3 regions of the uncultured Anaerofustis sp. genome follow, and region 3 is predicted to be linked to each of the others. Evidence: predicted binding sites of a transcription regulator. Region 3 holds the regulator's gene; each other region holds the start of a gene.
What was found. Region 3 encodes NrdR, which represses ribonucleotide reductase genes. Its sites were predicted from a motif close to CACNANATNTNGTG; they were not measured.

Region 1 (10,165 bases), on a different contig from region 3:
AGTTCCCTTTTTTATTTTACAAATACACAATTTTTAAGGAGAAAATAAAATGATAGTAGTATTACAACCGAATGCAGACAAAATGGAAGTGGCAAAACTAGTTGCCCTAATCGAAAGCAAAAATCTTAAGATCCAACCTATCGAAGGTCAGGATTTAACGGTACTTGGACTTGTTGGTGACACATCAATTTTAGACGCTAAAATTCTTGAAGCCAATGATGTGGTAAGAAGAGTCCTTCACGTAGAAGAACCTTACAAAAAAGCCAACAGACTGTTTCATCCAAACAACAGTGAAATCAAAATCGGAGACCAGGTAATCGGAGGAGAAAAACTTGCAATCATTGCAGGACCTTGTTCGGTAGAAAGCAGAGAGCAAATCACGGAAGTTGCAAAAGATGTTAAGGCTTCGGGAGCAAACTTTCTAAGAGGGGGAGCGTTCAAACCGAGAACTTCACCTTACGCTTTCCAAGGACTTGGATACGACGGACTTGATCTTTTAAAAGAAGCAAGAAAAGAAACCGGACTTCCTGTAGTGACCGAACTTATGTCTGCAAATGACCTTGAAAAATTCATTGAAGACGTTGATGTTATTCAAATCGGTGCAAGAAATATGCAAAATTTCGATTTATTAAAAGAACTTGGAAAAATCAGAAAACCGATTTTACTTAAAAGAGGTTTAAGTGCAACCATTGAAGAACTTTTAATGTCAGCTGAATACATAATGGCAGGCGGGAATGAAAATGTTATCCTTTGTGAAAGAGGTATAAGGACTTTCGAAAATTACACAAGAAACACTCTTGACTTAAGCGCAATCCCTGCAATTAAAAAATTAAGTCACTTGCCTATCATAATCGACCCTTCTCATGCTACGGGTAAATGGTGGATGGTTGAATCTCTTGCAAAAGCAGCGGTAGTTGCAGGTGCGGACGGACTTATAATAGAAGTACATAACGATCCTTTAAATGCACTATGTGACGGTCAGCAATCGCTTAAACCCGAAGCATTCGATGAATTGATGTCTGATATCAAAAAACTTGCTCCAATCGTAAACAGAACAGTTTAGGAGAAATCAATGAGTAACTCACTTCATGTCGCTCTCGGAGAAAATTCTTATGATATCATAATAGAAAAGGGTATCTTAAAGAAGGTCTCCGAGGAGATAAAAAAGGTTTATAAAGGCGAAAAAATATTTATAATAACCGATGATATCGTCTCAAAGTTCTATTTGGATAAAGTATCTGAAGAGTTGAAATCAGGAGGGTACTTGGTCGATAGTATAATTCTTCCAAACGGAGAAAGTACAAAATCTCTTTCTTCGCTGGAAGTGATATACAATGCTTTGATAGATTTTAAGATGACTAGGAAAGACCTTATCATCACCCTTGGCGGAGGGGTCATAGGGGACCTCGGCGGATTTGTAGCTTCAACTTTTTTAAGAGGTTTGGATTTCATACAAATACCTACCACTCTTTTATCTCAGGTTGACAGCTCCGTAGGAGGAAAAGTTGCAATAGACTTGGCTAAGGGCAAAAATTTGGTAGGAAGTTTTCATCAGCCCAAACTGGTTTTAATAGACCCAAATGTACTTGCAACCCTTGATGACAGGACAGTAAACGACGGATTTATGGAAGTCATAAAGTACGGCTGTATATTCGATAAAGAATTTTTTGAACTGTTATATTCAATGCATTCAAGGGAAGATATCTTAGAGCATATAGAACATATAATATATAAAAGCTGCGATTTAAAAAGAAGAGTGGTTGAAGAAGATGAAAAGGATACCGGGGAGAGAATGAAATTAAATTTCGGTCATACTCTTGCTCACGGGATAGAAGCGTATTATAATTATGAAAAGTACACTCACGGCGAAGCGGTAGCTATAGGCATGTATGAAATAACAGCTCTGAGTGAAAAAAAAGGTCTTACAAAAAAAGGTACAAGTGATAAAATCAGAGATATACTTGTGAACTTCGGTATGGACTATGATATAAACGCAGTACACAATGAAAATATTTTATCTCATATATCAACGGATAAAAAAAATGAAGGCAGCGTTTTAAACGTGATACTTTTAGATGAAATAGGAAGCTGTTATATTTATAAAACAAATTTAGAATTTTTTAAGGATGAATAAATGGACAACATAAAAATCACACCAAATAAGCTTAAAGGAAAAGTAAATATACCTCCTTCAAAGAGTATGGCTCACAGAGCGATCATATGTGCGGCACTTTCAAAGGGAAAATCAGTAATAGATAATATAGATTTATCCGATGATATAATCGCAACCATATCGGCAGTAAAAAGTATGGGGGCTGAAGTTATAATAGATAAAAGAAAAGTGACTATAAATGGTATATTCAATTCTTCAAGTAAGGATGACTTTACCGTAGACTGTAATGAGTCGGGGTCTACATTAAGGTTTTTTGTTCCCATAACAATGCTTTTAAATGTTAAGAAGACTTTTATAGGTAAGGGGAACTTAGGAAAAAGACCTCTGGATGTATTCTATAATATCTTCGATAAGCAGGGGGTAAAGTATTCTTATAAAAAAGATATTTTAAACTTAACAATAGAAGGAAGATTGAAACCCGATACCTTTGAAGTAAGAGGAGATATCAGCTCTCAGTTCATAACGGGATTGCTGTTTACTCTACCTTTACTTGAGGGAAATTCAAAAATAATTATTACTACCGATTTGGAGTCTAAAAGTTATCTTGATTTGACTTTATCGATGTTAGAAAAGTTTGGGATAAAAATCATAAATAATGACTATAAGGAGTTTATAATAAAAGGGAACCAAGAATATAAATCCATGGATTACACTGTGGAGGGAGATTATTCTCAGGCTGCATTCTTCCTATCAGCCAACTATTTGGGAAGCGATATAGATGTCTTGGGGCTTGATGAAACATCTCTTCAGGGGGATAAAGAAATCATCAAGTGGCTGGATGTCTTAAAAAATTCTGAAGAAAAGATTATAGATTCGACGAACTGTCCGGATATAATTCCTGTACTTACCGTATGTGCCGCTCTTACAAAGGGTGAGACAAGGATAATAAATGCGGGAAGACTGAGGATAAAGGAATGTGACAGGCTTTCTGCGATATCCAGTGAACTCAATAAGCTGGGAGCGAAGATAACAGAAAACGAAGATAATCTTGTTATAGAAGGCGTAGAAGAACTAAATGGCGGACCGGTAAACTCTCATAAGGACCACAGGATTTCAATGAGTATGGCAGTCGCATCAACAGCGGCAAAAGATGATATAATAATAAAAGATTATATGTGTGTAAGAAAATCTTATCCTACATTCTTTGAGGATTTTGTAAGCTTGGGAGGAGAAATTCATGAGTGCGACATTTGGGAATAATTTCAAAGTTACAATATTCGGACAGTCTCACAGTGAGGCTATAGGCGTAGTCATAGACGGTTTGCCTGCGGGAATAAAGCTTGACTTCGATAAAATAGATTTTGAACTTAAAAGAAGACAGGGGGGAGATAGGTTTTCTACTCCAAGAAAAGAAGCCGATACGCCGAAAATCATAAGCGGTTATTTTGATGATAAAACCGCAGGCTCTCCTCTTTGTGCCATATTTGAAAACAGCAACACAAGAAGCAAAGACTACAGCGAATTAAAAGTAAAAATGAGACCCTCTCATGCGGATTATCCGGCATATGTAAAACATAAAGGAAATAATGATTACAGAGGCGGGGGAAACTTCTCCGGAAGACTGACCTTACCTCTTACTTTTGCGGGTGCGGTCGCTAAACAGCTTTTGGAAGAAAAAGGAGTTTATATCGGCTCTCATATAAAGAAAATAAACAAGGTGGAAGATATTTCTTTCGACAAGGTCAATATAAATAAGGATAAACTTATTTCTTTAAAAGAAGAAGTCTTTCCTTTACTTGATAAGAGTAAACTAACTGAAATGGAAGACGTTATCTTAAAGGCGAAGAATGACCATGATAGTGTCGGAGGTATAATCGAATGTGCAGTGCTGGGATTTCCCGCAGGGATAGGTTCTCCTTTCTTTGACAGTATAGAATCAAGATTATCTCATCTTCTATTTTCCGTACCTGCCGTAAAAGGTGTTCAGTTCGGAGAAGGTTTCGGATTTGCAGATTTACTCGGAAGCGAAGCAAAAGATGAATATTACTACGATGAAGACGGAAATGTAAAAACGTATGATAATCATAACGGCGGAGTCCTCGGCGGGATTTCAAACGGTCAGCCTATCCTCTTTTCGGCTGTGATAAAGCCTACGGCAAGTATATCAAAACTTCAGCGTACTATCGACGTAGAAAAGAAAGAAAATACTAAGCTTGAAGTCGTGGGAAGACATGACCCTGTAATCGTCAAAAGGGCAATTCCGGTAATAGAAGCTGTAAGTGCAATATGTTTATATGATTTTTTATTAAGTGAGCAGGTGGTTTTATGAGAAGTTTAGAAGAAAGCAGAAGAAGAATAGACGAAATAGATAAAGAATTGGTAAGGCTTTTTGAAGAGAGAATGAATACCGTCGTATATGTTGCAAAGTATAAAAAAGAACATAACGTGAATGTTTTGAATAAAAACAGAGAAGCGGAAGTAGTTGAAAAAGCTATAAATAATCTCAGTGATAAAAAATATGCGGAAGAAGTGGCAGATTTCTTTAATCATTTAATGGATATAAGTAAAAACTTTCAAAGAAAAGCAATCGCTAAAAAAATAGTTAATAATCTTAAGGAAAGTATATTTATAGATATAAGACAAACCGCGTCAAAAGTCGGATACAGTATGATGATAAATCCTCTTACAAAAAAAACTTGCGATATATATTTCGGGGAGAAAACCGAAAAAATCGAGTTTAGTTCTTATGATGATATAATGTCGGGACTAATCGACGAAAGTCTGGATTATGTGCTTTTGGCTGTAGATAATGCCATGGAAGGTCATATCGCCGAACTTTATAATCTGCTTGAAAAATACGATGATATTTACATAAAAGATAAGTTTGTTACGGATGAAGACGGAAACAGACTGGAGGATGTTCATGGACTAAACACCGAAAATTATAATAAATTTATAATCCTCGGCAAATATAAGAGATTTATAAAAGACAGCAATAAGGTGGATTTGATTGTAAGGATAGATAACGAGCCTAAATCATTGGGACACCTTGTAAAATATTTTTCCAACTACAATATCAATATAAATAAGATCGATTCGAGAGAAGCTGACAGTTCCGTTAAGGATTTCAGCGTTTTTATCAATTTTGACGGTAGCCTTGAAGATAAGAACATTCTTAAAATGCTTTCCGGTTTAGAGGGGGATGTTCCTTATTTAAGACTTGTCGGTGCCTATAGGGGTTAAGTATGAAAAAATTTGGTTTGATAGGAGAAAAGCTTCCTCACAGCTTTTCAAAGATACTCCATAACATAGCTTTTGAAGTCTTAGATTTAGATTATGGATATGATTTATATGAGATAGATTTAAATACTGCTAAGGATATAAAGTCATTTATGATAGAAAATGAACTTGACGGGATAAATGTGACTATCCCTTATAAAGAAACCGTCATGAAAAGTCTTGATAATATAAGTGAAGAGGCTGAAAAAATCGGTGCTGTCAACACTATTAAAAATGTCGGAGGTAAACTTTACGGATATAATACCGATTACTACGGATTTTTATACACTTTAAACAGTAATAATATAAATATAGATAATAAAACGGTTGTAATACTGGGCAGCGGCGGTGCAAGCAAAGCTGTCGTAGAGTGTGTAAAAGATTTGAAAGCAAAAAGTATATATCTGGTAAGCAGAAACAAAACAGACAAAAAGTCCAAAGACGGGATAGCCTTAATTGATTATAACGATTTAAAGGATATAAGAGGAGAAGTTCTTATAAATACGACTCCGGTGGGAATGTATCCCAAAACGGGTTTTTCTCCGGTAGGCAAAGATATTATAAGTAACTTTAATAATGTAGTGGATGTCGTATACAATCCTCTTGAAACCAAACTTATGAAAATAGCAGACAGCTTAGGTAAAAAATCCTTTTCGGGGCTTACGATGCTTATAATGCAGGGGCTTAAGTCTGAAGAGATATGGAACGATTTTAAGTTTACAGAAGAAGAAATAAATATAATAGTAAATAAAGTAAAAAAGGAAATATAGTATGAAGACGAATATTCTCTTAATCGGTATGCCGGGCTGTGGTAAAAGCAGTGTAGGGAAAGCCTTATCAAAAAGCATGGATTTAAAATATATAGATATGGATGATTATATAGAAAAAAAGACGGGAAAAGCCATAAGCGAACTTTTTGAGAAGGGTGAAGACTATTTTAGGGATATCGAAACCGAGTGTGCTAAGGAACTATCGTATAGGGAGAATATGCTTATTTCCGGCGGAGGGGGGATAATCCTAAGAAAAGAAAATATGGATTATTTAAAGAAAACTTCTACGGTCATCTTCATAAACAGAAGCGTTAAAAATTTACTTAAGTCTAAAAATTTGGGAGCTAACAGACCTTTACTTAAAGATAATGAAAACCATATATATAATTTATACAACGACAGGATAGGATTATATAAGAAGTATGCCGATATCGAAGTGGACAACAACGAATATTTTAAAAATTGTGTAGAAGAAATAATGAGAAAAATAAGATAAATTTTCGACAAAATATAATAAAATAAAAAGCATGTGTCATAATTGATACATGCTTTTTTGATATTTAATACAAATATAAATAAATATGTTTCGTTTGTATCTTAACTTGACTTAAATAGTATAATTTTGTGGTATAAAAAATATATTGAAAAAAGTAATATTAGTGATATACTAATAATTGTACCTGATTTCAGATAATATACAATATATGGTATTTTGGGTATAATAAGTATAAATAAAGGTGGAAACGGTAAATGGATAATTTGAGTATAAGTAATATTTTTACCAGACGATTTACTAAAGAATTGGAAAGAGATCCAAATAAGACGGTTTTTGACTTATTTGAATATAAAAAAGTCGACGTAGAAATATTTGATTATAAAACAAATAAAAATATATTTGAAATGAAAGATTTGGAATTCCCTGAATTCTATTCTAAGAATGCGTGTAATATAATCGCTTCCAAATATTTCAGACGTGCGGGAGTAGGTTCAAAGAACGGACACGAAACGAGCATGAAGCAAGTTGCTGACAGAATGGTCGGATTTTGGGCTGATGCACTTGTCGATGAAGGTCTTATAAGAACCAAAGAACAGTATTCTATATTCTATGATGAACTTGTTTATGCCCTTATAAATCAGATGTGGGCTCCGAACTCTCCTCAGTGGTTTAATACGGGGATAAAAAGGAATTACGGTATCGCAGGCGAAAGTGACCATTTATATTACTATGATATAAAAAGCGGGACAGTCAAAGAAAGTAAAGACAGATATACGAGGACTCAGGCTTCGGCATGTTTTATCCTCTCCATAAAAGATACTCTTCTAGGAGACAACTCTATATCAGAACAGTACATAACAGAAACGAAACTGTTTAAAGGAGGTTCAGGGGTTGGGACCAACTTCTCTAATTTAAGAGCCATAAATGAGGGGCTTTCAAGCGGAGGAAAATCCTCCGGTCTTATGAGTTTCCTTAAAGGTTTCGACAGGAATGCGGGGGCTATCAAAAGCGGCGGGACAACAAGAAGAGCCGCAAAAATGGTTATTACCGATATAGATCATCCCGAAATAGAAGACTTCATCACTTGGAAAGCGAGAGAAGAAGACAAAGTAAGAGCTCTCGGAAAAATGGGCTATGATATTTCCATGGACGGAGATGCTTATGCTACGGTCAGCGGGCAGAACGGTAATAACTCTGTAAGACTAAATAAAGAATTTATGGATAAGGTCCTCCATTTAGATGAAAACCCCGATGCGGACTTTGAACTTAAAGGCAGAGTCGACGATAGGGTAAACAGAAAAGTAAAAGTCAAAGAATTATGGGATTTAATTTGTCAGTCTACTTGGAACTGTGCAGACCCTGCGGTTCAGTTTGACGATACGTTCAATGACTGGCATACTTGTCCTGCAGGCGAAGACGGTAAAGTCGGTGCAAAACACAATAGGATAAATGCGACCAATCCATGCAGTGAATATGCTTTCTTGGATAACACCGCGTGTAATCTTGCTTCCATAAATATTTACAGATTTTTCTCAAAGGAAGAAGGGAAATTTAAATTAAATGACTATATCCACTTGATTTCATTGATCCAGTTGGTTCTTGAAGCTTCAATACATTGGGGACAGTTCCCTACAAAAGAAGTAGCAAGAAAGAGTCATTTATTCAGGACCACAGGTTTGGGGCTTGCCAATATGGCATCTCTTCTAATGGTATTAGGATATCCTTACGACAGTGATGAAGGACGAAACCTATCGGCTTCACTATGTTCTATAATGACGGCTCAGTCTTATCTAGTCTCTTCTTTGATGGCTAAAGAAGTCGGTCCTTTCGATAAGTTTGATATAAATAAGGAACACTTATTAAAAGTACTTAGGAATTCCGCAAGATGTTCTCTTGCCATAGATGATAATTTTGAAGGACTTGATTATTCTCCCGTTCGTCTTGATGAAGATTTAATGACGGAAATGGGGCTTGAAGAAGTCTTGAATGCGGGAAAAATACTTTGGATAAAAGCTATAGAAGGTGCAAATCGTTACGGTGTAAGAAATGCTCAGGTAAGTGTCATCGCTCCTACGGGAACTATTTCCTTTGCTATGGACTGCGGAGCTACATCACTTGAACCATTCTATTCAAACGTTGTTTACAAATCACTTGCGGGCGGAGGTATGATGGAGCTGGTAAATCCTGTTTTGGAAGACGCTCTTATCAATTTGGGATATTCTTCGGAACAAGTAGAAAAAATAAAAGATTATTTGCTTGAAAAAGATGAAAACGGAATGTTCGTTCATTTTAATTTAGATAATGCTCCTTATTTGAGAGAAGAAGATAAAAAAATATTCGAAACTGCCAACGATATTTCTCCTAGCGGACATGTTCTAATGGTTGCTGCGGTAACGCCTATGATAAGCGGTTCCGTTTCAAAGACCGTTAATATGCCTGTTAACGCTACTGTTAAAGAAATAAGCGATATATATAAGCTTTCTTATATAACGGGGGTAAAAGCTATTTCCGTATACAGAGACGGGTCAAAAGCCTGTCAGCCTCTTAATACAGCCTTGAGTGAAGACAGCGACTCATTGGAAAACCTTACTTATGACGCACTTCTTGATTATGCGAGAAACTGTAAGAAAGGCAGTCTTCACAGAGTAAAACCCGACGGAATGAGGACGAGCAGGACTCATGCGGCGAAAATAGGGGATATCGAATTATATGTGACAATAGGATTTTATAAAAACGGAAAAATGTCCGAGCTATTCGTTTCAACGGATAAAGAAGGGACCGTAGTAAAAGGTCTTCTCGCTTCGCTTTCAAAATCCATATCAAATATGCTTCAGTATAATATCCCTGCAAAGGAAATTTCTAGGTTACTTCGAGGTCAGCAGTTTGAACCAAGCGGATTTGTATCAAGACATCCTTATATAAAGAATGCTTCGAGTATCGCGGATTTACTGAGTAAAATAATTGATATCGAACTTGGAGATTATTCCAGAGTGCAAATCAAACCAACGGATATGGAAGAAAAGCTGTACAGCGGCTCAGTTAAGAAAAATGAAGAAAAAGCAGATGAAAAAAGTGTTACTTATGATGAAATAAAGGACGATCCCGATACCGAGAGAGTATACGGAGAGGTATGCCCTTTTTGTTCTTCAACACAATTATTTACCAACGGTACATGTAAAGTGTGCAGAGAATGCGGTTCGACTACGGGATGCAGTTAAAATAAATGTAAATAAATTGTTAAACCCTTTATAAATTATTATAAAAATGGTAAAATATATGATAGTTCAAGACCCTTTAATTGATTTTAAAGGGTTTTATGTTAATCTAAGCTAGATTTGGAGGAATTATGTCTGAGACGGTAAGGAATATTACTATAAATGGCAAAGACATAACTTTGATTGGTACTGCTCATGTATCAAAGGAAAGTGCCATTCAAGTAGAAAATTTAATTAGGGAAATAAAACCCGACAATGTGTGTATAGAACTGGACGAAGGAAGATATTCTTC
Region 2 (10,165 bases), on a different contig from region 3:
TTTTTACATAAACATTCTGATTTGGAGATATATTGGAAAACAAGGCACTCCCCGAAGTTACTTTCATAGATTTTATCAAAGAATTATTACTGCTACTATATAATTCAACAGTATAATCTTTTACTCCGCTATGAAATGTAGAGGGCAAATCAGCCACGGTTTTAAATGTTACTTTAACATTAGCCTTTGTATTATCTGTATTCGACCTAGAAGAAGTAATAGATATTCCGGATTTATTAATAAGTGCTGGAGCACTCAAATCTACTATGAGTGCAGCAGATTTACCGGTACCTATATTTCCCGCTTTATCGACACCCCTTACACCAATACCCCATTTACCCTGACCCAGTCCGCTTATAACCGATGCAGGAACAGTAAAAGTACCGTTAGCAGTATTAATCCCGGTAGATGCATAATCTTTATACATTGTACTTGTCCCATCAGCAGCAACCTTAATTACCTTATACTGAACATAATCAAGAATATTACTTTTAATTCCCACCCAGCTTACTTTAACTACAGGTTTGGATTTACCTATATACAAAGGATTTTTACCATTTAATAGTACACTACTTGCAGTTGAAGAGGGTTTAGGAGAAGGGACAGTATAGTTGACAGAAAGAGTAGGTCTCTTTGCCGCAGTGGAAGATCTCGTACCATGAAAAGAATTATAATTTTTAGTACCTGAACTTTCTACACTCGCTTTTAGCAATATACCGTAATTAGCCTGTGTACCCCTTGCCCATTCCTGTACAAGCTTTGTTATATTCAAAGAATGCACTGCGGTAGTGTTGCTAAGCTTCTTTGAAGCATATACCGTAGAAGTCCATTTAGGTCTTTTGTTCCATGTGACCTCACCCAATGCCCAAGATGAAGCATTTTTATGAACTTCCACGGTTGAAAACGGTGAACCGTTACTTAGCTCATAAAGTTTTAATGCGGCACTTGTGACATAATTATTCTTGATTTTAGCACTTAGCTCAGGAAATTTCATTAAAGTCCTGCAGACTTTATCGGTGGAACCATAACCTATCGGCATTTTTCTGATTGTACTAACGTAGAAATTTGAAGTTGGATATCCGCTTTCTATATATACATCTTTAACGCCGTCTGTAGACTTTGCGGTATATGTAGGGTCGATAATAACAGGATATACTCTGTTATCATCATCAAGATAATCCCTTGATACAGTTAAAATAAGTTTATATTTATCATTTTCTTTATCTATTTCCTCTAAAGAATAATGTAAGTCTTCACTGTATGCACCGCCTTGTGAGCTGTCTGTCATATAAGGCACTAAAATAGCACCTTTCTCTTCTCCCGAAATTTTATCATTAAAAAGAACTCCTCCTACTTCGGGAATAGTAGGAACCATTCCTCTGCAGGTAAGTTCATAATAAAATTTATTATTATCCGGTTTTTTATTTAAAATTATATTTTCTTTAATACCGTTATCCAAAGGTATATATTCCAGCTTTACGTTCTTATCATCCGTACCGTATATAATTTTGGTATTCTTTTCTTCATTAACTTCATATATATCGGTTATATTCTCTTTTTGTAATTCACCCTTTGTCTCATTGCTATCTGCTTCTTTTTCAAATATAGGTCTGAATGTAACTTGATCTTTACCGTCTTTGGAAACTGATATAAGTTTATTATCCGCAAGATCCAAAGGCAGCATAACATCGGTCACACCCCTTACATTTTTATATTTGTAATCAGAAGCACTTCTGCTTCTCTTTTGAGGAAGAGTCTCAATGGAAGTGTCATAATCAACATATTCACCGTTTTCGTCTTTTTCTCTGACGTTATCTGTATACACGTCGATAGTTCTGGATCCATCCTCGTTTTCATAAATGGTATAATCTTTCCCCTTTTCGATTACATCATCTTTTCTCGATGTATCTACTCTCATGCTTTTTACATCACTATTTTCAGCTGCCTTAGCAAATATTGGCGAAAATCCACCCAAGAAAACTTCAAAAAACAATAAAAATGCTACGAGTAGCGATACAAACTTCTCTATTCTTCTTCTAATTTTTCTTCCCTCTTTCATTTTATACTCCTTTATACCACAAGCTCAAACCATGTTATTTACACATGATATTCACTTAATTTTCATATAATAAGAATATCATATAGTAATATCGTTTACAACAATATTTGATAAAATATATCATTATTTACCATTATTATTTCTTATTAAGTAACATAAATAAAAAAGACTTCATTTAGAAGTCTTTTTCTATAATTTTATAATTATTTTCTATCGTATTTTTAACATCGATCCTTCTTTGATTGGAGCTTCCAACAAAGGTTTTATCATAAGTTTTATTTTTAAGCTCAAATTTTCCATCCATTATATAATCATTTAATTTTATAAGCTTTAATATATAAGGATCATTTTCACTCATTTTCAATAAATCTTCAAATAAAAATCCGGTATAAGTAATTAAATTCAAACCTTTATTTTTAATTTCCTTCCCTATTAAATATAAACTTTTAGCCTGCATGAAGGGTTCTCCGCCTGAAAAGGTCACACCGCTTAAAAGGGGATTATCAAATATAGCATTTAATACTTTTTCATGACTGATAACTTGTCCGCCGTTAAAATCATGAGTTTGGGGATTATGGCATTCAGGGCATTTATGAGGACATCCCTGGACAAAAAGAGTAAACCTCAGTCCCGGACCGTCTACAATGGATTCTCTGACAATGCCGGCTATCCTTATTTCTTTTTCTTCATCCATACTAAAGTCTTTCCATATTAGAATTTAGAGAATGTTTTACCCTATCCTGCTCTTCACTTCTTTTAGCATCATTAAATCTATCCAAAGTACCTACCAAATATCCGGTTATCCTTCTTATCCTATCGAAAGGAATAGGTTTTACTTTCGCACTTCTTCCGATATATCCGCTTTCTTCATCCGCATATAAATTAAGTTCAATCACTTCACTGTTTTTTTCTCTTTCAACTTCTTTGATATATGCTTTGATTTCTTCTTTAGTTAAATTATCTATATTTCCGTATACATACACATTAGTATCATTTATTTTAGTTTCATAAGTTAATTCTTTTGCTGTGTTCATTATATTACCTCCTATAAGTTTTCCATTTGTGAATTTAGTGAATGCTTCACTCTATCAGATTCTTCAGCCCTTTTTCCATTATTAAATCTATCCAAAGTACCTACCAGATATCCTGTTATCCTTCTTATTCTTTCGAATGGAACGTCCGTGTCATCTTCTTTTCTGTGACAGTGAGGGCATTCATCATAGATTACCCCGTTATATCCGCATACAGGATCTCTGTCAACAGGATGATTTATAGCACCGTAACCAAGCCCCATATCTTTCATACATCTTACTATTTTTTCAAATGCTTCTAAATTCTTTGTCGTATCACCGTCAAGCTCAACATATGTTATATGCCCGCCGTTTGTCAGTTCATGGAAAGGTGCTTCTTTTTTGATTTTATCAAAGGCACTTATATCATATCCAACAGGTACATGAAATGAATTTGTATAATAATCTTTATCGGTTACACCTTCGATAATACCATATCTCTTTTTATCCATCCTTACAAATCTTCCGGATAATCCTTCGGCAGGAGTCGCAACCAAAGAAAAATTGAGACCGCGCCTTTCTGTTTCTTCATCTACTTTATCTCTCATGTGAGAAATGATTTCAAGTCCGAGTCTTTCGCTTTCTTCACTTTCCCCATGATGTTTACCAACTAAAGCAGTCAGTGTTTCCGCAAGCCCGATAAACCCGATACTTAAAGTACCATGCTTCAAAACTTCTTCAACCGTATCATCCGGCTTTAAATTTTCAGAATTGATCCATACTCCTTCACCCATTAAGAACGGAGAATTTCTTACTGTCTTTGAACATTGTATTTTAAATCTGTGCAAAAGCTGTTTAACACAAAGGTTCATCTCATCATTAAGCATTGAATAAAATTTATCAATATCACCTTTTGCTTCTATAGCAAGTCTAGGAAGATTTATGGAAGTAAAACTTAAATTTCCTCTGCCGGTCACTATTTCATTATCTTTATCAACATTTGCCATTACTCTTGTTCTGCACCCCATATAAGCAATTTCAGAGTCCGGATCTCCCTCTTTATAATATTTTAAGTTGAAAGGAGAATCTATAAAGGAGAAGTTAGGAAATAGTCTCTCACTGGAAACTTCTATAGCAAGTTTAAACAAATCATAATTAGGGTCTTCAGGATTGTAGTTAACTCCTTCCTTCACTTTAAATATTTGAACGGGGAAAATAGGAGTTTCTCCGTTTCCCAAACCTGACTTTGTTGCAAGCAGGATATTTTTAATAATCATTCTTCCTTCACTGGAAGTATCGGTTCCGTAGTTTATTGAACTGAAAGGAACCTGTGCACCGGCTCTGGAATGCATAGTATTTAGATTATGTATAAGTGCTTCCATAGCCTGATATGTAGCTTTGTCGGTTTCTTTCAAAGAACTTTTCTTTGTAAAAGAAATTAGAGTATCAACGTCGTCATGGTCTAATTTATCAAGTTCTTCTCTCTCAAGTTTTAAAAATTTTTCATTATCATCAAGCGTAGGATACAAACCTGATTTTTCTTCGATATTTTTATATATATCCTTAGAGACTTCTTCACTGTTTTCTATCCCGGCGAGAAGTTCCAAGGCTTTAGCCATATTCGTGACATAAATTTTTCTATATGTTTTTTTTACACCCTGAGCTAAATCATAATCGAACTTCGGAATACTTTGTCCGCCGTGCTGATCATTTTGATTGGACTGTATGGCAATACAAGCGAGTGCGGAATAAGTCCTTATATCCTTTGGCTCTCTTATAAATCCGTTCCCTGTAGAAAATCCGCCTTTAAATAATTTTGTTAAATCTATCTGACAGCACGTCGTAGTTAAAGTATAAAAATCCAAGTCATGAATATGAATATTACCTTTGGCATGTGCGGCAGCATGTTTTTCGTCCAAAATAAACATTTCATAAAAGTTTTTTGCACCCTCGGAACCATATTTTAGCATGGTTCCCATGGCGGTATCACCGTTTATATTTGCATTTTCTCTCTTTACATCATTTTCAATGGAGCTTTTGAAAGTCAGATCTTCATATATCTTCATCAGCTTGGTATTCATCTCTCTGACTTTATTTCTTTCCGCCCTATATAGTATGTAATTCTTTGCAGTTTTGGCATGTCCGCTTTCAATCAAAGTCTTCTCAACCGTATCTTGTATTTGTTCCACAGTAGGAACTATATCTATATACTTATCGTTTAAAATATTATCTACTTTATCAGATAGCTCTTTTGCCGTAGCATAATCCTGTCCGCCCGCTGCTTCGGCTGCTTTATAAATGGCATCTGTTATCTTCTTCTTTTCGTATTTACTTGTACGTCCGTCTCTTTTTAAAATCTCTGTTACCATCATTATTCTCCTATATTTTCTAATCGGTTCAACTGCCTCATCAAGGCTACGTTAACAATTATATATTGTGGTATATAATATTGTCAAGCACAAAAAACACAATATATTGTGTTTTATTGATTTTACTTGACTTGGGAAATAATATAAGTAATTAAGAATTTTTCCTGTTATGAATTATAAATATATACTCGTATTTTAGACTTAAAATTAAAAAGAATATAAATGAAAATTCTGAGAAAAATACATATATGGAAAAGATATGTTTTTTTAATACGAAATCTTATGATAGAAAATGGTTTGATTATTACAACAAAAATTATGAAATAGAATTTTATGAGAGCAGACTTAACAAAAACTCTGCTATTTTAGCTTCGGGTTCCAGCGGCATAATTTCTTTTGTAAATGACAATTTGGATAAGGATACTATTGATGTTTTATATGACTTGGGAATTAAAGTAATAGCATTAAGATGTGCCGGATATAATCATGTCGATTTAAATGCGGCAAAAGATAAAATAAAAGTACTGAACGTTCCTTCATATTCTCCAAGCTCAGTAGCTGAATATGCAATAGGCATGTTTTTAACTCTAAACAGAAAAATACACAAAGCATATACCAAAACAAGAGATTATAATTTTAGTCTAAACGGTATGGTCGGATTTGATTTAAAGGGAAAGACAATAGGCATAATCGGAACGGGGAAAATCGGAGAAGAACTTATAGATATATGCAAAGGTTTTAAAATGAATGTGATTGCATACGATCTATATCCCAAAAAAGATAGTGATATACAATATGTCGATTTAAACACTCTTTTAAATACCAGTGATATAATTTCTCTTCACTGTCCTTTAACCGAAGATACAAAATATCTAATAAATGAAGAAAATATAAGAAAAATGAAAAAAGGAGTTTATATAATAAATACTTCAAGAGGAGAATTAATTGAAACTGATTCATTAATAAGTGCTCTTAAAGATGGCTTTATAGGAGGAGCATGTCTCGATGTATATGAAGGTGAAAAAGATTTCTTTTACGAAGATAAATCAGATCTAATCAAAAGAGATGATAAGCTATCGGCTTTAGTTTCAATGCCAAATGTTATACTCACATCTCATCAGGCTTTTCTAACAGATGAGGCTTTGAAAAATATCGCAAAAAATACAATACAAAACTTAGATGATTTTTATGATAGAAAAGAATTAAAAAATGAAGTTAAAATAAAAGGATAGACTTTAGTCTATCCTTTTAAGCTATCTGTTCACTTTCTCTATTAGCTTTTTTCCTGTAAATCACTTCCCAAGGCAGATACATCAACAGCCAAGCACTCAGTACTAAAACAATCAAAGCTATTAAATAACCTCCGCCAAAGATATCATATAAAAATACCAACGGAGACCCTTTGGACGGTCCATTTAAGAACATAAAGTTTGTATCCCATAATTTATTTATAAAATATATAGGTACAGCAAGGATACCTATAAGTAAAGATGTCTTTGGTAAATTCCTAAAATCAGGTTTCAATCTGCCGCTGTATAAAAGCATCGTAACAAATACAACCAGCCACGTATGTATAGTAAAAGAATTTATATTTGAAAAATGCATCATCGGATACTCAGTCCAGTTCGGAAACAATAATGCCGCCAAAGCTCCGGGAAAAGACAATGCATATAAATATTCACCACTTACTTTACCGGGTTTAAACGCATACCAAAAAGTTATAAATATTGATATCCCGCACAAATGAAGAGGCAAATGTTCTAAATTTAAGGTGCCTGCATAATAATGAAGGATATCCTTTAATATTTCCTGAAAAACAATAAGTATGGCAAAAAATTTTAAGAGCTTATTTTGCTGTTCTACACTTAATTTAACGAATTTCTTACACATAAATATATTAAAAACAAATATAATAAACAGTAAAATCAGATGTTCCATACCATAAGCATGCCATTTTAATGATGAAGGAACTATATTTGGATTTGCAAAAAAATATTTTAAAGTCATAATCATTCCTCACTTTATTTTAAGCTAACTGCTCAATTTCACTTTCTTTCTTATATTTGATTTCCCAAGGCAAATACATTGATATCCATATGATAAAAATTAAGCATATACCCGCAAATATATACCCCGGACTTCCAAACAAATTTTCGAGAAGTACTAGAGGAGAACCGGGAGAGGGAGTATTTAAAAACATAAAATTAGTTCCAATGATTTTATTAATTCTAAATACTATAAGTCCGACAGGAAACATAAACATTATACAACTATTTAAATTTTTATAATTGGGCTTTAATCTGCCGGAGTATATCAGTAACATCGGTACCATAAGAAGCAGCATATGAAATATGGTAGAATCTATATTTGTAAAAGATATCCTAGCAAACTTGGTCCAATCGGCAAACATAAGTGCAGCAACCGAAGCCGGAAGAGAAAAAGCATATAAATATTCATTATTCAATTTATTGGGCTTAAAGGCATACCACAATGTCATAAATATGGAAAACCTACATAAATGAAGCGGTATATCTTCGTAAATCAAGACTCCCGTCAAATAATGAACTATATTTTTAAATACTTCTTGCATGAGCATAAAAACCGCAATCTTTTTTATAAAGCTATCTTGCTTTTTTATGTTCCACAAAGAAAATTTTTTACACATATATATAACCACAAAACCTACACAAAGAAGTGTTAATAAATGACCTATATCAAATAATCTCCATGTAAGTTCCTCCGGTACATAGCCTCCGCTATCCGGGGAGACAAAAAAATATCTAAAATCCATAATGCCCTCTTTTTATACAAATATAGACTTATTATAATATTTTTTTGTTTTAAATTCCAGTAAATACAAAATAAAAGTCTCTTACTAATCTAGTAAGAGACTTTATTTAAATCATATTTTCAAATTCATTTTCGGAAATTATCTTAACACCGAGTTCTTTAGCTTTTTCTTCTTTACTTCCCGCATTCTCTCCGGCAAGCACGTAAGTTGTCTTTTTGCTGACCGAAGAAGAAACCTTTCCTCCGTAATTCTCAATTATCTTTTTAGCGTCATTTCTTTTATACTTTGATAAGGTACCGGTAAGAACAAAAGTCATTCCTTCAAATTTCAAATTATCATTTTCTTCGTCAATATATTTCATATTTACTCCGACGGCTTTTAATCTTTCTATTAAAGCAAGTTTAGAAGGATTTTTAAAGAAATTTATAATTTCGGTAGCCATTTTATCGCCGATTTCATTGATATCTACGATATCTTCATAGGAAGCTTTTATCAAATTATCCATTGTCTTAAATCTCTTAGCTAATAATTTAGCTCCTTGCTTACCCACTAAGTTAATAGATAATGCAAACAATAAATCTTCAAGTGAATTTTCTTTGGATTTTTCTATTGCGTTTAACATATTGGAAACGGATTTCTCACCCATTTTTTCAAGGCTTTCTATTTCCTCTTTCTTATTTTCCAGTTTATAAATATCACTTACATCCTGAATCAAATCTTTTTCAATCAAAGTTTCAAGGACTCTTTCTCCGAGAGTATCTATATTCATAGCTTCCCTTGAAGCAAAATGAATTATTTCCCGGGAAACCTTAGCGGGACAATCAACATTGATACACTTGACCGCACTGTTTCCTTCTTGTCGTACTACTTCCTTGCCGCAAACAGGACAGTTTTTAGGCATTTCAAATAGTTTTTCATCGCCGTTTCTGTCTTCTTTAACAGAGCTTATGACCTGTGGGATAATCTCGCCGGCTTTTTTCACGATTACATTATCACCTATCCTTATATCATTGTCATTGATATAATCCTCATTGTGAAGAGTAGCCCTGCTCACGAACGACCCGTCTATCCTAACGCCTTCCAGAATTGCAACAGGTGTAAGAGTACCGGTCCTACCCACATTTACAATGATATCTGTAAGTTTTGTCTTGACTTTTGTTTCGGAAAATTTATATGCTATAGCCCATCTAGGATTTTTATTTGTAGAACCTAAAAGTTCTCTCTGTTCGAGATCATTCAATTTTATAACAGCCCCGTCTATTTCATAAGGCATGGATCTTCTGCTGTCTTCTTTTTTGATAAGCTCATCAAAGATATCCTTTATATTATTAAATATCTTATATTCACTTACTTTAAATCCTAAAGATTTTAAATAATCAAGACTTTCACTATGTGATGATAATGTCTTTCCATCGATATGTTCAAGATTAAATATAAAACAGTCAAGATTTCTCTTTGCCGCTATTTTTGAATCAAGCTGCCTTATGGAACCCGCTGCCATATTTCTCGGATTAGCAAAAAGACTGAGCCCCTCTTTTTCTCTTTCTTTATTTATCTTTTTGAAATTGTCTTTATATATAAGGACTTCGCCTCTGACCGTCAAGTCGACTTCTTCATTGAGTTTCAGAGGAATTGATTTAATGGTTTTTACATTTAAAGTAACATCTTCGCCTACTTCACCGTCACCTCTTGTAGCCCCCACCGATAAAAGTCCTTTTTTATAAGTAAGGACTATTGTAAGACCGTCAAATTTATTTTCCAAAGTATACGTTGGATTTTCAATCTCCTTCTTTACTCTTTGGTCAAAATCTAAAAGTTCATCATAAGAAAAAGCATTAGCTAAGCTTAGCTGCTTATACTCATGCTTTACTTTATCAAAGGCATCAAGAGCCTTTCCCCCTACTCTGTCGGTAGGGGAATATTCTTTTTTGTACTG
Region 3 (10,165 bases):
CCTTTTCATCTATGACTTTCATCTTTAATAGTTCAAATGCTTGATTTACATATAAAGGAGTCGTATGATAAAGTCCTTTTATCGTGATTTGAGAATAATGAAGAAGTTTTGTATCTACAGTAAGTTCTTCTCCCGCTTTTGTTCCTCCGTAAAGAAGTGCAAATCCTCCCGGACGGACCATGTTGATAGACATCTGCCATACTTTTACGCTTCCCGCTGCTTCTACGGCAGCGTCGACTCCTCTTTTCCCCGGGGTCAAATCTTTGACAGCCTGAACTTGGTCGTCTACTTCTTCTATATTTATTACATCATGAGCACCGAGCTTCTTTGCCGCTTCAAGTCTCACTTTGCTTTTGTCGCAGGCTATGACTCTTGCCCCTTTTAAATATAAAAGTCTTATAAACATAAGTCCCGACGGACCGCATCCGTTTACAGCTACGTAGTCTCCCTGTTCAACGGGTATCTCAGAAACTCCGTAAACCGCACACGCAAAAGGTTCGAGAAGTGCCGCCTGTTTAAAGCTCATATCATCAGGGATATGGAACATATTTTGTTTTACTATTATTTCCGGTATGAGCTGATACTCACTGAAACCTCCGTTTTTGAGCTGATTTGTAATGAGGTTTTCACACATGCAATGTATTCCTTTTTTGCAGTAGTAACATTCGTTGCACGGAGCCGAATTATGAGCCACCACTCTGTCTCCGACTTTAAACTTAGTAACTCCTTCTCCCACTTCTGCGACTACACCGCTGCATTCGTGACCTATGTTATACGGAGGTGTATGTTTTGCATATCCTCTGATATAACTTTTTACATCTGAACCGCAGGTAAGAGAAACTTCGTTTTTTATAAGTACTTCTCCTTTTCCCGCTTTTGGTTTTTCGCATTCTATGAGCCTTAAATCTCCCGGCTCGTATAACATTACCTTTCTCAATTTTTCTACCTCGCTTAATATTTTATTAAGTATAGTTTATCACCATTTTATTTCTTTGTCATTATTTTCTTTTTCGGGGCACTGCGCCTCACTTCGTGGGATTCCGCGCCCCTGTTTATTATTTTAGTATGTTGATTTGCTTCGATAAAATAGTATATTTTTTAATATAAATAATAAAATCCATTATAAATAAATAATTTTGTGGTTAAAAATTTTAAGAAATTGTCTAAAAAGGTATAATTTTTGTGACAAATGTGGTATATTAAAACTAATGCGGTATATTTAAGAAAAAAACAAGAAATATATCATAATAAATAATAATATGTATTAATTTATCTTATAATTAAATCTTTTTTTATTGTTACACAAGGTATACTTTGTGTAACTTGATTAAAGCTAGGGGGAGCAATAATAATGAAGGAAAAATTATTAAGAAAAAGAATTGGCGTTATTTGCATGCTTATTGCATTTGTTTTTATGGTTCCGAGTATGATAAACGCGGCGACTTTGAAAAATGAACCTTATGTTCAGTACAATTTCAACAGCAATTTAACCGACCAAAAAGGGCACGGAGTACTTACAAAATGGAGCAGTACGGGAAATAGCAACAGGAACAATTCTTCCACGTCTTACGGTTCGGACAGCTACGGACCTTATTTTCAGTGGAAATCCACTCAGGCGAGAGGCGGCGGATTTTATATCGATATAGACAAGAATATCGGTGAAGAATATACTATCGGTCTTAAATTCTCCTTTGAACAGACAGGACCGGGCTGGAGAAAAATCATAGATTATAAGAATTCGGCTGTGGATACAGGATTTTATTTTTACGACAGCGGACATCTTAGATTTTATAATTATGCTGTGCAGGGATCGAGTACAACACCGGCTAATAAAGTCGTAGATATGATAGTCAGAAGAAACAAGTCAAAGTCTTTTGAAGCATACATAGTGAACGGAGATACCAAAACACTTGATTTACAGGTAAATGACAGTAATGACCAGGGTGTTCCGGCTGTAGTAAACGGTAAAACCAGACTAGGATTTTTCTTTGATGATATAGCCACTAGTTCGGAAGCTACACCCGGAGGAAAAGTATATGCCATAAAAATATGGGATAAATATATCGACCCTGACGAAGTAATCGAGGAACTCAAGCCTAAGGGATTTGTAAACGTACATTATGTAGATGAAAACGGAAATAAGATAAAAGATGACAAGCAGATCGAAGGCGAAAAAGGGGAAGCTTACAGTGTGTCTCAAGAGGATATAGAAGGGTACAGATATGTAAGGACAGAAGGGAACGCTTCGGGAACATTCCCTGAAGGTAATACAGATGTTACTTTTGTATATAAAAAGATAGTTAAGGGTACCGTTACAGCAAAATTTGTGGATATAAACGGGAATAAGATAAAAGATGATAAAATATATGAAGGCGAAAAAGACGAGCCTTATAATATAGATAAAGAAGCTATATACGGATATGAATATGTAAAGACCGAGGGAAATGCTTCGGGAGTATTTCCTGACGGGAATATTGATGTTACCTTTGTATACAAAGTGTCCATGCCTTGTACGGTAACTGCAAGATATGTGGATGAAGACGGGAACAAGTTATGCGAAAATATAGTGTATAAGGGGTTTGAAAATGACAATTATAAAACAAGCAAGCTTGAGATAAAGGGATATGAGTTTTTAAAAGTCGAGGGCAATGAGACTGGTAAGTTCATACATACTCCTCAAATCGTTACTTATGTTTATAAAAAGGAAGCACCTCCTGAACCTGTCAAAAGAGGTGATGTGACCGCGAAGTACGTGGACGAAGCAGGCAATGAAATCCATTCCGATTTGATATATAAAGGAAAAGTCGGGGATGATTATAAGACATCAAAACTTGTTATACCGGGATATGATTTCAAAGAAGTCGTGGGAAGTGAAAGCGGTAAATTTACAGAAGGCAGCCAGGAAGTAAAATATATTTATATTAAGAAGAGTCCCGATGATGCCGCAGATGACAGTAAGGGCGGAAGCGTTGTGGTAAGGTATGAAGATAAAGAAGGGAATATCATAAAAGAGGACGTCGTTCATAACGGGAGCGTGGGAGATAAATATGAAGTCCCTAAACCTCAAATACCGGGATATGAAGTGGAAAAAGTCGTTGGGGAAGAAAAGGGTAAAATAGAGGAAAATGTGAAGGTAATAACCGTCGTTTATAATCCTTTATCTGCTATAGATACCGCGAGCAGTGTCGTTGCAAGATATGTTGATATCAACGGGAACACCATTCATCCTGATAATGTCTATGACGGTCAAATAGGCGATAATTATAAGACAAAAAAAGAGAATATCAAGGGATTTGAACTGGTAAAGGTTGAAGGCAAAGAAAGCGGTAAATTTGCCGAAGATGTAAAAGTCGTTACGTATGTTTATAAAGAAGTAGGTAAGGTAACGGTAAAATTCGTAGACGAAAAAGGGAATACGATAAAGAAAGAAGTCGTATATACCGGAGGTTTGGAAGAAAGATATGATATAAAATACCCTAATATAAAAGGATATGAATATGTAAAGACGCTGGGCAGTAAAACCGGTTTTTATTCAAGAGACGATCAGGAAATCATTTTTGTTTATAAAAAATGGATAGTGTAGATAATGGTAAGAAGAAAAATTCTGTGGGAACGAGTAACGGAAGAGATATATCAAATAAAAATACTCCTCCTTCCGGTTCGGTAAAGACGTCCGATGAGAATAATCTTGGTTTATATTTTATCCTTGCAATGATTTCGGCAGGCGGAGTGATGTATATGATAAGAAAATCAAAAGAAGCATAATAAATAAGGCAGGTCAAACCTGTCTTTTTTATTGCTTTAAACGACTTATAAAATCAATAATATTTATGGAGTATACTTACTTATAATTTGTTTTGGTTATGATTTCTTCAAATATTTTTTAATATTTATTTAAATGTTTTTCTTTAACCATATATTTATGTATCTCATTCGTGAAACAAATTATCATTAATGGAATTTTTATTTTGATTATTGTCCGTTTTACCTTTGTTTGGATTTTATATTTGATTTGTAGTCATAGGTATTCATTATTTTATATCATATAGATAAATATAATACATAATACTCACTTTTAATGTGTTATAACATAATAATAAAGGTAATGTATTCATATTAAATATTGAAAAACTCGTTTTTTTGGTATATAATTTTACTATAAATAGGGTATACATATTTACTCGCTGCGAAAGGGGAAATAAAAATGAAATGTCCACACTGCGGTTATATAGAAAGTAAAGTAATAGATTCCAGACCTACCGATGATAATACTGCGATAAGAAGACGAAGAGAGTGTTTATCTTGTGCTCAGAGATTTACAACGTATGAAAAAGTAGAGACGATACCTTTGATAGTGGTAAAGAAGAACGGTACCAGAGAGTCTTTCGACCGAAACAAGCTAATGAACGGCATCATAAAATCATGCGAAAAGAGACCTGTTTCCATTGAGCAGATAGAGCATATGGTAAACGATATAGAAAGCGAAATTCAAAAAATAGCAAAAAAGGAAGTATCTTCCACCATAATAGGGGAAGAGATAATGAAGAGACTGAAAGATGTGGATGAAGTAGCATATGTAAGGTTTGCTTCGGTTTACAGACAGTTCAAAGACGTGAACAGTTTTATGGACGAACTTAAGACTATGCTTAGTGACAGAGGGAATAAATAATGGAGATAGAAGAGAAAGTAATAAAGACGGAAAAGCTTTTTGAAGGTAATATTTTTGATGTGAGGCGTGATACCGTAATACTTCCGAACGGCAAAGAGGCAACCAGAGACAACCTTGAACACTGCGGTGCATGCGCTGTTTTTGCAGTAACGAATGATAATAAGCTCGTGCTCGTAAAGCAGTATAGAAGTGCTATCTTTGATGTTACTACGGAACTTCCCGCCGGTAAGCTGGACAAAGGAAATGAAGACCGTACGGAAGCTGCAATGAGGGAGCTCGAAGAAGAGACAGGGTATAAAGCAGGCAAAATAGTACATTACTTCGATATGCTTTCAGCGGTAGGGTACTGTGATGAAGTTATCTCTGTTTATCTCGCTACCGACCTTAAAAGGACAAAGCAGAATTTGGATGACGATGAGTTCTTAAACGTAGTGGAAATCGATATAAAAGAATGTAAAGACAGTGTATTAAAAGGAGAGATACGAGATGCAAAGACGGTTGCTTCGATTATGAGGTACTGTCTGGAAAATAATATATAAAATTAATCATAAATCGGAGAATGGGACATACCCTTTAGTATCAGGGCATGTCTTTTTTATTGTTCTTATTAAATCAAAAGGTTGAGTTTATGATTAGAGAATTTATTAATTATCACTTTAAAGAAAACAAAAATAAATATTTATTCTTCCTGTTCGTATTCATACTCGGTGTTGCGATAGGGGGAGTCACGATATATTTTTTAAGTGCTGAGCAGATTGAAGAGCTGGTAAATTATATCAATTCTTTCTTTTCTCTCCTTACCAAAGATACTTCCACTATAAACAGCAAGGAAATATTTACATCGACGCTTTTAAGAGATGCGAAGATATACGTGTTTTTATGGATACTGGGGCTTAGCGTACTTAGTCTTATTTATTCCATAAGCATAGTATTTTATAACGGATTTTTGCTTGGATTTACGAATACGTTTTTTATATATAAGTTCGGGCTCAAGGGTATACTCTTTGCTTTGGCTGTGCTTATAGTACAAAACCTTATAAAGACCGCCGCTTTATTATTTGCTTCGGTCACGGCTTCTTCCTTTAAGTATATAATCCAAAAGAACAATAAAAGCCGTTACAAGCAAGTGAACAATTCTGCTTTTTATATAAGGTATACGATTTATATCGTTTTGGCATTTTTACTCAATGTGCTTGGTATATATATAGAGAGCTATGTTGTGCCGATGTTTATTGTGATATTTTCGTCCACATTTTTATAAAAGAAATAATATTTTTTGATTTACATAATAATTATTTATTAGGAGGATAGATATGTTGAAAAAAATAGTTAGTTTGATTCTTTCATTTTCTCTGATTTTTACGTCTTCGTCTTTTGTATTTGCAAAGGAGGAAGGTAAGAATGAAGTGGATATGGATATTCAGAGTAAATCGGTCGTACTGATGGATGCGGGAACGGGGAAAGTTTTATATGAAAAGAACAAGGACGAAAAACTTCCTCTTGCCAGCGTGACCAAAGTAATGACCATACTTCTCATTTTGGAAGCCATAAATAACAAGACCATAAACATGAGCGATATGGTGACGATTTCCGACTATGCGAGCAAAATGGGGGGAAGTCAGCTGTTTATGGAAGAGGGAGAGATGAGGAGTGTGGATGAGCTTTTGAATGCGATAATCATAGAGAGCGCAAACGACGCCTGTGCGGCTATGGGTGAATTCGTAGGTGGAAGTATAGAAAAATTCGTGCTTATGATGAACGACAGAGCAAAGGAACTTGGGATGAAGAATTCTCACTTTGTGAATTCCAACGGACTTCCTGCAGACGACCATTATTCTTCCGCTTACGACATCGCTCTTATGACCAAGGAAGTATGCAAGTATCCTGATATATTCAAGATAAGCTCCACTTGGCAGAAGACGATAAAGATAGGCAAGAAGAACGACAAGGAAAGGACACTTAGCAATACAAATAAGCTCCTTAGGATGAACGACAAGGTGGACGGACTAAAGACGGGGTATACCGCAGACGCGGGGCACTGCGTATCCGCAACGGGAAAAGAAGGGGACTTGAGGCTTATTGCAGTTATACTTCATGCACCGGATTCAAAGACCAGATTTGCCGAAGCAAACAAGCTTTTAAATTACGGTTTTAGCACATATAAGGCTGAAAATGTAGTTGAAAAGGATAAAGTTATCGCAGATGTAGAGGTGAATAAGGGAAATAAAGACAAGGTAAGCGTTGTAGCAAAAGACAGCATATCTACCCTGATGAATAAGAACGAAAATAAGGAATATAAATCCGATGTAAAGCTTGATAACAAGAAAATAAACGCTCCCGTTAAAAAGGGAGATAAGCTCGGGACGGTAACCGTGAGCGACGGGGATAAGGTCATAGGCACTTCGGATTTGATTGCGAGCGAAGATATCCAAAGAGTCGGGGCATTTGACTTTATAGGAAATACTTTTAAGCAGTTTGTTATGATGAGATAAAAAAACACCCTTTGGGGTGTTTTTTTGTTTGTATGCGTTTGTATGCTGTCTGAAATTTCGATTGCGGTCGTTGTTTTTAAAGTGGTTTCGGGGCGCGGAATCTCGCGAAGCGAGGCGTAGTGCCCCGAGGCGGGGAGTATCAAATTACAAATTCCTTGAATATTTATATATCCCTTCTATTGCCTGTTCGTTATTATCCGTTTGGACACAGCCCAGCTTGTTTTTAGGCTTGAAACTTCCGTGGAAGTCGCTTCCGCAGGTATAAAAAAGTCCGTTATCAATGGCGTATTTCCTGTACATTTCGCTTTGTTCTTCAGTGTGGGAAGTATAGTAGGCTTCCACGCCCTTTATGCCATACTCTTTGAGTTCATCGAGGATATGTATTTCGTCTTTTATATCCACTCCGGGGTGGGCTATGACCGGAACTCCTCCCGCATTTATTATCACTTTTATAAGGTGTTCGCTTGAGGGCATATATGTTGGTGCGTATAATTCTTTTCCCACTCCGAAGGCTTCTCTCGAAAGGGTGATGATACTGTCGATATCGTCTGTAAGACCGTGTACCAGTCTATGATTTCTGTTTTCTTCTTCAATGAGTATTGCATGTATATAAGCCGAAAGCAGAGGTATATCTCCCGTAGCGTAGTCGAATACTTCTTTTTCTTCTATTTTAAGTCCTTTGCTTCTTATTAGGTCTATTTGTTTTTTTACGCCTTCTTTTCTGCCTTTCCAAATCTTTGCTATTTCTTCATTCAGTGCTTCGTCTTTTATATCTATACCATACCCCAGCATATGAAGGAGTTTTCCCTTATGGGAAACGAATATTTCCGCTGCGGGTATGACCGTGATATCCTTGTCTTTTGCGTAGTCGAGAGCATTTTGTACGTTATCGATGCTTTCGTGGTCCGCAATGGCTATGTATTTGAGATTTTCTTTTATGGACATATCTATTATGTCACTTACACTTACTTCTCCGTCCGAGCTGGCATTTGAATGAATGTGCAGATCTACTTTCATATTATTTCACCCCTTAAATGTGTCGGTGTTTTTCCTGTTATTCTGACATCGACTATTTTATTGAATATATCTTTATCGCTTCTTACTTCCACATATATGTAGTTTTCGCTGTAACCTTCGTACATATCATCATTGAGCTTCTTTTCTATAAGTACTTTTTCTCTTTTGCCTATCATATCATTTAGGAAGTCTTCTCTTTTGTTTTCCATTACTTCTTTAAGTTCTTTTGCCCTTTTGGACTTGACTTCTTTTGTGATTTGATTGTTCATTTCGCTTGCGGGTGTACCGTGCTTTGGAGAATAAGGGAAAATATGAACATATGAAAAGCCGACTTTATCCGTAAACTCTTTTGTTATTTCAAAATCTTCGTCTGTTTCGTTCGGGAAGCCCACTATTATATCTGTGGTTATCCCCGGATCATCGAAGTATTTTCTTACTCTCTGTACTATTTCCATATACTCTTCGGTCGTATATTTTCTGTTCATTTCCTTTAAAGTCTTATCACATCCGCTTTGGAGAGATATATGAAAATGAGGACAAAATGATTTAAGTTTGCTTAGTCTATTTAGGAATGTATCCGTTAGCAGTTTAGGCTCCAAGGACCCCAGTCTTATCCTATCTACTTTATTTTCTTTATCTATAAGTTCCAACAGGTCTATCAGGTTCTCTCCCGTATCCGCTTTATACGAAGCCACGTGTATACCCGTTATTACGACTTCCCTGTATCCCTTTTTGCTTAAAGCGTTGATCTGCGACAGTACTTTTTCAACGCTTGCATTTTTAAGTACACCTCTGGCGTAGGGTATGATACAGTAAGTACAAAACATGTTGCAGCCGTCCTGTACCTTTATGAATGCTCTGCTTTTACCGTCGTATGTGGTGATACCCACTTTATCGAATTCTCTGCTGTCTTCTTCCAGATTATATACCTTATTTTGTTTTGATTTGAACTCGTTTATGTATTCTATAATTTTTTCTCTTTTATGTGTACCGCAGACTATATCCGCACTGTCTACTTTCTTTGCTTCTTCGAAATTGCTCTCCGCAAAACAGCCTGTCAGTACCGTTATGGCATTTTCGTTCTGCTTTTTAAGTCTTCTTACTATCTGCTTGCTTTTTCTTTCGCTTTCGTTAGTTACCGCACAAGTATTTATAACATAAACATCAGCCTTTTCATGGGAATCAACTATTTCGTATCCGTTTGTCTTAAATAATTCGATCATCGCTTGGGTGTCATAGCTGTTTACTCTGCACCCAAGTGTATAAAACGCTGCTTTCAATTATTTTCTCCTTTAAAGTGATTTTATTTATTATATCATAAAATGGCTTTGATTGTAATATATATTAATTGTCCATATGTGACATTTGTAATATTTTTAAGTAAAATATTATTACAAAAGAGTAGAAATTTGTTGATTATTTTGATATTAGTGATATAATGAAATTAATCAATAAACGTATATGAAGGAGAAAAATGATGAGCAAAATGAAAAGAGCGGTTTTATATGACCCTGAAGACTTAAGAATCGAAGAAGCCGAAATCCCCGTACCGGGACCGGGAGATGTAGTTATCAAGAACGAAGTATCACTTACATGCGGAACTGACGTTAAGAGTTATAAGAGGGGTTATCCTCTAATGACGCCTCCGTTCCCTCTAGGTCACGAAGCCAGCGGTACCGTTTATGCGGTAGGCGAAGGTGTGACCAAATTTAAAGTGGGAGACAGAGTAGTATCTCACAACTCTGCACCTTGTCATGAATGTTATTACTGTAAAAAAGGACTTCATTCAATGTGTGAAGATCTCATAATCAACAACAGTAAAAACGGTGCATATGCACAGTATCAGCTTATTCCATCAAGGATAGTAAAACAAAACATGTTCCATATCCCCGAAGATATGAGTTATAAACAAGCGGCACTCTTAGAACCATTCTCATGTGCGGTTTACGGTACTGCAAATGTTCCCGTGGAACAAGGGGATTATGTA

Region 1: a site for NrdR is predicted at 6,859-6,872, ahead of Q0516_RS02785 (vitamin B12-dependent ribonucleotide reductase). Genes of this name have one in related genera too.
Region 2: a site for NrdR is predicted at 5,536-5,549, ahead of Q0516_RS07445 (anaerobic ribonucleoside triphosphate reductase). Genes of this name have one in related genera too.

Annotation. Positions count from the first base shown of each region.
Region 1 is NZ_CALHFB010000026.1:28,774-38,938, reverse strand. It holds gene aroF (3-deoxy-7-phosphoheptulonate synthase) at 50-1,063, shown strand; gene aroB (3-dehydroquinate synthase) at 1,073-2,134, shown strand; gene aroA (3-phosphoshikimate 1-carboxyvinyltransferase) at 2,135-3,373, shown strand; gene aroC (chorismate synthase) at 3,351-4,442, shown strand; gene Q0516_RS02800 (chorismate mutase) at 4,439-5,356, shown strand; gene Q0516_RS02795 (shikimate dehydrogenase) at 5,359-6,162, shown strand; gene Q0516_RS02790 (shikimate kinase) at 6,164-6,658, shown strand; gene Q0516_RS02785 (vitamin B12-dependent ribonucleotide reductase) at 6,913-9,876, shown strand; gene Q0516_RS02780 (TraB/GumN family protein) at 10,005-10,165, shown strand, end outside.
Region 2 is NZ_CALHFB010000041.1:56,429-66,593, reverse strand. It holds partial or broken gene Q0516_RS07460 (DNRLRE domain-containing protein) at 1-2,059, opposite strand, end outside; gene nrdG (anaerobic ribonucleoside-triphosphate reductase activating protein) at 2,235-2,753, opposite strand; gene nrdD (anaerobic ribonucleoside-triphosphate reductase) at 2,755-3,093, opposite strand; gene Q0516_RS07445 (anaerobic ribonucleoside triphosphate reductase) at 3,105-5,438, opposite strand; gene Q0516_RS07440 (2-hydroxyacid dehydrogenase) at 5,687-6,670, shown strand; gene Q0516_RS07435 (TIGR02206 family membrane protein) at 6,687-7,445, opposite strand; gene Q0516_RS07430 (TIGR02206 family membrane protein) at 7,465-8,229, opposite strand; gene ligA (NAD-dependent DNA ligase LigA) at 8,336-10,165, opposite strand, start outside.
Region 3 is NZ_CALHFB010000021.1:12,032-22,196, reverse strand. It holds gene Q0516_RS02340 (alcohol dehydrogenase catalytic domain-containing protein) at 1-937, opposite strand, end outside; gene Q0516_RS02335 (MucBP domain-containing protein) at 1,352-3,583, shown strand; gene Q0516_RS02330 (sortase B protein-sorting domain-containing protein) at 3,571-3,765, shown strand; gene nrdR (transcriptional regulator NrdR) at 4,205-4,669, shown strand; gene Q0516_RS02320 (NUDIX hydrolase) at 4,669-5,208, shown strand; gene spoIIM (stage II sporulation protein M) at 5,298-5,930, shown strand; gene Q0516_RS02310 (D-alanyl-D-alanine carboxypeptidase family protein) at 5,983-7,161, shown strand; gene Q0516_RS02305 (PHP domain-containing protein) at 7,306-8,178, opposite strand; gene mtaB (tRNA (N(6)-L-threonylcarbamoyladenosine(37)-C(2))-methylthiotransferase MtaB) at 8,175-9,458, opposite strand; gene Q0516_RS02295 (alcohol dehydrogenase catalytic domain-containing protein) at 9,656-10,165, shown strand, end outside.